Regions from separate parts of the Fretibacterium sp. OH1220_COT-178 genome, predicted to be linked through region 2. Evidence: riboswitches for the same ligand, from Rfam matches in the RefSeq annotation. Region 2 holds a riboswitch; the other holds the start of a gene.

Region 1 (3,772 bases), on a different contig from region 2:
AATGATGCCAAAGCTGAACCCCGGACATGGGCCAAAAGCGCCGATTGATAAGGCATTGGCAGACCTTTCGGATGTTGTCATGAAGGGGGAAGTGCAAGAGAATAATTATGTATCCGTTGCATTTCCGCGCTTTTTATATAAATTCGGAGCGCAAATGGGATGGCGACGAATGATTAAGGCAAACGGCGGAAAAGTCAAGGATTTGGGGAAAAAGCCGGAATAGGTATGGCACAGGATTGTCGTTGTAAGGGCTTGGCGATTGATAGAATGGAAGATCAATGACATGGCAATATATATTAAAGAGAATATTTCTTTGATATCTGGGAGGAATCTATGAGATTATTTTTGTGTTCTCACTTTGCAGAAGTAGGATCTTTCTTAAAAGGGGAGGTGGCTGGAAAGAATGTTGTTTTTGTACCAACCGCTTCAATAAATGAGAGTTATAAGGGGTATGTGGATTCGGCACGAAAGCAATGGCAAAAGATGAATGCGAATATCGCAGAGGTTGAGATTTCAACGGCACCAATAGATGCAATTCATAAAGCCTTTGAAAGTGCAGATGTTATTTATTTTACTGGTGGCAATACATTTTTCCTGATTGACCAATTGAAAAAAACAGGAGTCGATGAATTAATAAAGAAGCACCTAGATGATGGGAAACTATACGTGGGAGAGTCGGGAGGAGCAATAGTTTGTGCGAAGGAGCTTTCGTACATAAAGCCAATGGACGAAGTGCCTGAAGATTTTTCGCAAAAGGACTATTCAGGGTTAAATTTGATTGATTTCTATGTAGTTCCTCATTACCTGTGTCCTCCATTCGAAAAATGCTCTCAACAGATTCTTGATGAGTATCCCAATTTGAATATATGTGCACTCAATAATTCGCAGGCGATTTTAGTTGAAAACGGAGAGAAAAGAAAGCTGAATGTATAAAAATTCTCGCCTGTCAAATAGGTTTGTTTTTTAGAGAAGCGATTGGATAAAAATCCAATCGCTTCTCCATTTTGTCATTTTGATTAAAAAGTCCTTGTCAAGCGGCAACAGGCGAGGCGAAAAAGTATTTTTTGAACGCACCGGGGGATACTGCATATCCACTGCATAGAAAAGATGCAACCGAGCGAAGCTTGCTTCAGCTGTCTATCGGCTTACATGGGCTCTTGCCCCTCGGTCAAAATTGCCCTTATGGCCTCCACCTGACGCTCGTCCGGCGGAAGCAGCGGGAAGGCCGAGTGCGCCGTCATTTCGAACCCGTTCAGGACCATGGCCTGCTTGATCGCAGGGATGAAGGGCGTGCAGACGTCGTAGATCCGCATCAGGCGATTGATGCGCCTCTGGCACCGGGCGATCTCCCCGCAGTCCCCTCCAAGGATTGCCCGCAGCCACGCGGCGCACAGCGCGGGGTCGACGTTGCCGAGGCCGCCGATGCACCCGGCGCCGCCGGACAGGATGTTGTGCGCCAGGTTTTCGTCGAACCCGCTGTAGATCTCGAATTCGGGAAACTCCGGCAGCAGCGTGTTCGCCAGCTCGCGCGTGTGCCCCATGAAGGCGATGGAGTCCTTGTAGCCCACGATATTGCTGTGTTTTCGGGCCAGGGTCAGAGCCACGGAGGGCTTGAGGTCGTACCCCGTCCGGGCCGGAAAGTTGTAGAGGTAGACCCGAGCCGGGGTGGAGGCGGCGAGCCTGTCGTAGAAGAGCTCCACGCTTGCGTCGCTCAGGTCGAAGTAGTAGGGCGTGATGGTCATCACGGCCTCCACGCCCTGAGAGTGGGCGTAATTGCTCAGTTCGATGCAGTCCTCCACGCGCATGGCGCTCGTCCCGACGATCAGCTTGCAGCGGGTCCCAATGTGCCGGGCCGCGCTGCCGACCATCCGCTTCTGTTCGTCCATGGGGATGGCGTAGAACTCCCCGATGCTGCCCAGCAGCACGATGCCGTCGACCCCGCCCGCGATCAGGCGGTCGTAGATCCTCAGGTTGGCCTCCTCGTCCACCCTGCCCTTCGGGTCGAACGCGGTTACGGTCGGAACCAGAAATTGCGGCTTCATCACGAATCCTCCTTCGTTGTCAGAGCTCGGGCGATAAGGGCAGAGGAACGACGTATTGGGGGGTGCCATGCCGCCCGTCAAGGATGCGGTCTCCACTGCGGAAGCCCGGAGAGTGATTCTTCACGGACTTTCGTCCATTATAGCGTGCTGCCGTCCCTCTCTCGATGACGAAGCACGTTTGCGGCGCCCTGCGGCGCCTCTTTGATATAATGGAAGAAACCAGAGAGGACCCCGGCAGCCAGGGAATCCGGTGCAAGACCGGAGCGGCCCCGCCACTGTAACTCGGGACGACCCCGCAGGACGTCACTGTCGCCCGGCGATGGGAAGATGCGGCATTAGGAGGAACGAGAGCCAGGAGACCGGCCGGGGGAGCGGGTTCTTTTCGTGCTCGGGCACGAGGGGCTTCGGTTGCGCCGCGAGCGCGTTTCCGGGAGGGAGTAAGGCCTTCCCGGAAATGTGTGTTAGCGCTCCAGCATCACGAACGGGAGGAATGTCTGTATGAGCAACGAAAAGGTAAGGCAATCGGAGGACGGGCACCATTGTGCCGAGTCTGCGTCAGCCCCGATGCCCCTGCCCGAGGTCGATTTTGGCGAGTTCGCCCCGTCGAGCTACGAGGCTTGGAAGGAGGCGGCCGTTGCGGCCCTGAAGGGGGCGCCCTTCGAGAAGAGCATGTTCACCTCCACCTACGAGGGGATTACGCTCAACCCTCTCTACACGAACGCGGATACCCGGGACCTCGAGGCACCCCGGGCTTTTCCGGGGGCCTATCCCCTGCGCGGAGCCTCTGCGTCCGGCAACCTTCGGCGTCCCTGGGAGGTCGCTCAGTTCTGCGACGAGACTCTGCCCGAGGAGGCCCACAAGGCCATCGTACACGAGCTCGACCGCGGAGCCTCGACCGTCGCCCTCGTCCTGGACCGCCGTACCTTGGAGGGGCTTGATGCCGATGCGGAGGGGGCCGTCGCCGCCGGGGTCTCCGTATCCTCCCTCGAGGACCTGGAGGCACTGCTCGAAGATCTGCCGGGCCGCCATCCCCTCTATATCCATGCGGGGGTGTCCGCACTGCCTTTCCTCGCCCTGCTCGACGCCCTTGCCGCGAAAAGGAAGATTCCCTTTGGCGAGCTCACGGGGTGCGTGGGGGCGGATCCCCTCGCCGCGCTCCTGGAGCGGGGCGCCCTTCCGGCCTCCCTCGCCGCGCTTTTCGACGAGATGACGCAGACGATCGTCTGGGCCCGTGAGCGGAAAACCCCGCTGCGAACGATCCTGATTCGGGGCTCCGTCCTCCACAACGGGGGGGCCAGCGCGGTTCAGGAGGTCGCCTACGCCATGACCGCGGCCATCGAGACCCTGCGGGCGCTTCAGGAGCGGGGCATCGACGTCGCGGAGTTCTCCCGCCGGCTTCGATTCGAGTTCTCCTTGGGCTCCAATTTCTTCATGGAGGTCGCCAAGATCCGGGCCGCGCGCTGCGTCTGGGCCCGGATCGCCTCGAGCTTCGGCGGCGACGGGGAGGCACAGCGGGCGGAGATCTTCGGCCGCACCTCCCTCTTCACCAAGACCGTGTACGATCCCTACGTGAACATGCTGCGCAACACGACGGAGGCCTTCTCCGGCGTTGTGGGCGGCGTCGACGGCCTGACCGTCGGCTGTTTCGACGAGGCGCTGCGGCCGGGGTCGGAGTTCTCCCGCCGCGTCGCGCGCAACGCTCAGGTGATGCTCCGCAAGGAGTTCAACCT
Region 2 (3,772 bases):
TGTGCGGCGCCAGGAGCCCGACGAAGCCGATGACCCCCGTGAAGCTGATCACCGCGGCGGTCATCAGGACCGACGCGACCCCCACGAACATGCGAACCGCCTCGGGATCGATCCCCAGGCTCCGGACCAGCTCGTCGTCCCCCGAGGCGATCGCGTCGAGCTTCAGCGCCACGCGATGGACGGCGCAGCAGCAGACTGCGACGAACGGAAAGGCGGCCCCGACCTCGCCCCAGGTCGTCCCGTTGAACGTCCCGAACGTCCAGTGGACCACCGCCGCCAGGCGGTGCTCCTGGGCGAAGAACTCCACCGTGGACGTCAGCGCGCTGAAGAAGTAGTTGAGCGCGATCCCCGTCAGTACGATCGTCTCGGGCGCCATGCCCACCTTCTTCGAGATGCCGTAGACCAGGGCGACGCACAAAAGGGACGCGGCGAACGCGCACAGGACGATGCCGACCTTGCCGCCCACGAGGGTCCCCGAGCCGAAGACGATGCACATCGAGGCCCCGAACGCGGCCGCCGCCGATATACCGATGGTGAAGGGGCTCACGAGCGCGTTGCCCGTGACCGCCTGCATCCCCACGCCCGAGACCGCAAGGGCGGCGCCGGCGAGGACCGCCATGGCGATCCTCGGCAGGCGCATCAGGACGACGATCTTGTACGCCGCGGACTCCGCGCCGCCGGAGTCGAGACGCCCCCCGACCCAAGCGGAGAGCGCCCGCAGCACCTGGGCAAAGCTCGTGTCGGCAACGCCCAGGGTCGTGAAATAGAGCCCCATCATCAGCACGGCGCCTACGCCCGCCGCCAGCATCCCGGCCTTGCGGCGGCTGCGGCGCTCGTAGGCGGCCCGGATGTCCGGCGTCTCGCTAGTCCTCGAACCCATAAGCGGGATAGGCGTGCCCTTCGATGTAGTCCAGCTTCTGGTACTTCACGAGCCAGTCGCGGAACACCTGCTCGGGATGCAGGTCCGGCAGCAGGTCGGGATAGAGGAACTTCGCCACGTACATCGTCCCCACCAGCTTGGAGGCCCCGCCGTGGACGTAGTGCGACAGCAGCAGGATGCGGCCGTTCTTCACCGCGTCGATCTCGTCCCAGCCGGGCCGGCCCGTCAGCTCCTTCCTGATGGCCTCGTGCTCCTCCCGGGTGGGCGGGTAGTAGGACGAGTACACGTTCGGCGCGGAGACCTTGACGATGGCCTCGGGGTTCTTCGCGACCACCGCCTCGGGGTCCACCTCGACGTTCTTCGACGTCTTGAAGACGTTGTCCGCGCCGGAGAACTCGATCATATTGAAAAAGTAGTTGCCCGGGATCGTCGTGTTCCCGATCCTCCGATACTCGAAATAGAGCGTCTTCTTCTTCACGCCCTCGAGCCTCGTCCGGATGTAGTCGAGCTTGCTCGTGAAGTAGTCCGCGAGCTCCCGCGCCTCCGCGTCCCGTCCGAAGATGCGGCCAAGCAGCGCGCAGTTCCGGGCGAACTGGTCGGTGTAGTACGCGTCGACCACCAGGACCTTGATCCCGAAGTTCCCGAGCTGGCGCTCGGCCTCCTCGTAGGCGCCGTTGCCCGTCAGGATCAGCACCTCGGGCGCGAGCTCGACGATCTTCTCGTAGTTCAGCTCCCTCTGGCTCTTTCCGATCACCTGATTCTCCGAGAAGCGGTTCCTCCAGGACTCCTTGTCCTGATAGATGTTGTAGTCCACGCCGACCACGCGGTCGAGCGCGCCGATCGCGTTGATGATCTCCGTGTTGTACGCGTTGGCCACGACCGCCCGGGTCACGGGGTCCGGTATCTCCACCTCGCGCCCGATGCTGTCCTTCACCGTCTGGGTCGCCGCCTGGGCGACGCAGGTCCACACCAGGACCGCCAGCCAGGAGACGACCAGCCTCACTCCGATCTTTCCCTTCATGTTCCCTACCTCCATCATCGTCCGTTCTCGGGACGCCGGCTATTCCCGAACTCATCCGGATTCGTCGCCATCCCGGCATAAAAAAAACTTCCCATCCCTCGAGGATGAGAAGTCCATGAACAGTGTGCCGGCGCCCACCGGCGCACGGAACGCGGGAATCCCCCCACCCAAGGACCGCAAATCGTCGCCGAACGAGTATCCTGACTCCGCGGATCGTCCCTCCGGACGCCTTCTCGCTCCGGTGGGAGCAATGGCCCGTCCTTCGGTCCCCGCTTACAGTAGGGGTAAGCCTGCGTCGGATTTGCACCGACTTCCTGCGCTCGGCTCGCCTATTCGATTGTGCCCTGGATTGTATAGCAGGGCCATGGGCGTGTCAAATACCCGCCCGCCTCAGTCCCCCGCATTCTGCATCGCGGCCATGGCCGCTCCGATCAGGCCCGCCTTGTAGCCCAGAGTGCAGCTCACCAAACGGGTCGAACGCTCGCCGCAGCCACCGTAGACCTCGGCAAAGACCTTACGGCGCAGGGGCCCCAGCAGGCGTTCGCCCTGCTTGCCCACACCCCCGCCCAGGCTGACGACCTCGGGCTGGAGCCCGTTGACGATGTTCGCCACGCCGCAGGCCAGGCAATCCACGTACTCGTCCACCACGCGCGCGGCCGCCGCATCTCCCCGCTCCGCGGCGACGAAGGACGTATGGCCTCCGACCCGCCCCTCCTCCCCGGCCAGGGCGTTCATGAGGCTCTTCGGATGCGCGGCCATGGCCTCGCGCGTCAGGGCGATCAGCCCCGTCGCCGAGGCGTAGGCCTCGAGACAGCCGAGGCGCCCGCAGGTGCAGGGCCGGCCGCCCCGGACGATCACCATGTGCCCGAATTCGCTTGCGGCGGAGTTCCAGCCCGTCCAGATGCGTCCGTCGACGACGAACCCCGACCCCACGCCCGTGCCCAGGGTCAGAATCATGGCGCTCGACGCCCCCTTGGCGCTGCCCGCGCAGACCTCGCCCAAGGCCGCCGCGTTGGCGTCGTTCTCCACGCGGACGGGCAGGGAGAGCGCTTCGGAGAGCAGCTTTCCCAAAGGAAAGTTACGCCAGCCCAGATTGTTGTTGTAAGCCACCACTCCCGATTCGGGAACCACCGTGCCGGGACACCCGACCCCCGCCGCCCGGATCTCCGCGCGCGCAACGCCGGACGCGGCAACGGCCCGGCCGACAGCCTCCACGATGTCCCCGAAGACCACCTCCTGAGGCCGGTCGGCCCCCGTCGGCAGGTCCGCCTCCCCGACGATGGCCCCCGACCCATCGACCACACCCGCCTTGATGTTGGTCCCGCCAATGTCCACCCCAAGGTAAAAAGCCACGGCCGCACCCTCCCCTGCCCGCCGTCCTCACGACGGCGACATTCTAAGAAAACGCCGGGATTCAATCCAAAAAGCTTGTCCGTGTGGCGAATAAACTTGCCGGTCCCTCCGCTATCGCAATGGCGGAGGCACGGGCCGAAGCCCCCATGTCGATATCCAGGAAAGCGCCGGAAGTTTTTCATGTGGATTTTTCACATCATTTTACAGGTTTTTCGTTTCAATCGGCGTTTTCCTGAAATTATGGCACCGCACGGCACCCCGGGCAAGGGGAGCCCGCCTACAGCCGGCCCTCCCGTATCCACTCCGCCAGGGACAGCGCATGGTATGTGACCAGGACGTCCGCTCCGGCCCGCACCAGGCAGACCGCGGCCTCGGACACGGCGCGCTCCTCGTCCACCCAGCCCCGCTCGGCCGCCGCCTTGATCATGGAGTACTCGCCGCTGACGGAGTACGCGCCCACGGGGACGCAGCTCCGCTCCTTGACCGCCCGGAGCACGTCCAGATACGGAAGCCCCGGC

What was found. A riboswitch is a leader RNA that binds a small molecule or an ion and turns the genes downstream of it on or off. The one in region 2 is predicted to bind cobalamin.
Region 1: it holds a riboswitch for cobalamin, as region 2 does, so the genes downstream of both, EII26_RS11545 (methylmalonyl-CoA mutase family protein) here and EII26_RS04720 (ABC transporter substrate-binding protein) in region 2, are expected to answer to the same signal.

Annotation. Positions count from the first base shown of each region.
Region 1 is NZ_RQYL01000032.1:19,064-22,835, forward strand. Features, by position in the region: gene EII26_RS11530 (NAD(P)H-dependent oxidoreductase) at 1-223, shown strand, start outside; gene EII26_RS11535 (Type 1 glutamine amidotransferase-like domain-containing protein) at 334-933, shown strand; gene EII26_RS11540 (dihydrodipicolinate synthase family protein) at 1,146-2,042, opposite strand; cobalamin riboswitch at 2,216-2,424, shown strand; gene EII26_RS11545 (methylmalonyl-CoA mutase family protein) at 2,541-3,772, shown strand, end outside.
Region 2 is NZ_RQYL01000007.1:71,067-74,838, forward strand. Features, by position in the region: gene EII26_RS04715 (FecCD family ABC transporter permease) at 1-880, opposite strand, end outside; gene EII26_RS04720 (ABC transporter substrate-binding protein) at 864-1,901, opposite strand; cobalamin riboswitch at 2,075-2,253, opposite strand; gene EII26_RS04725 (ROK family protein) at 2,292-3,254, opposite strand; gene hemB (porphobilinogen synthase) at 3,532-3,772, opposite strand, start outside.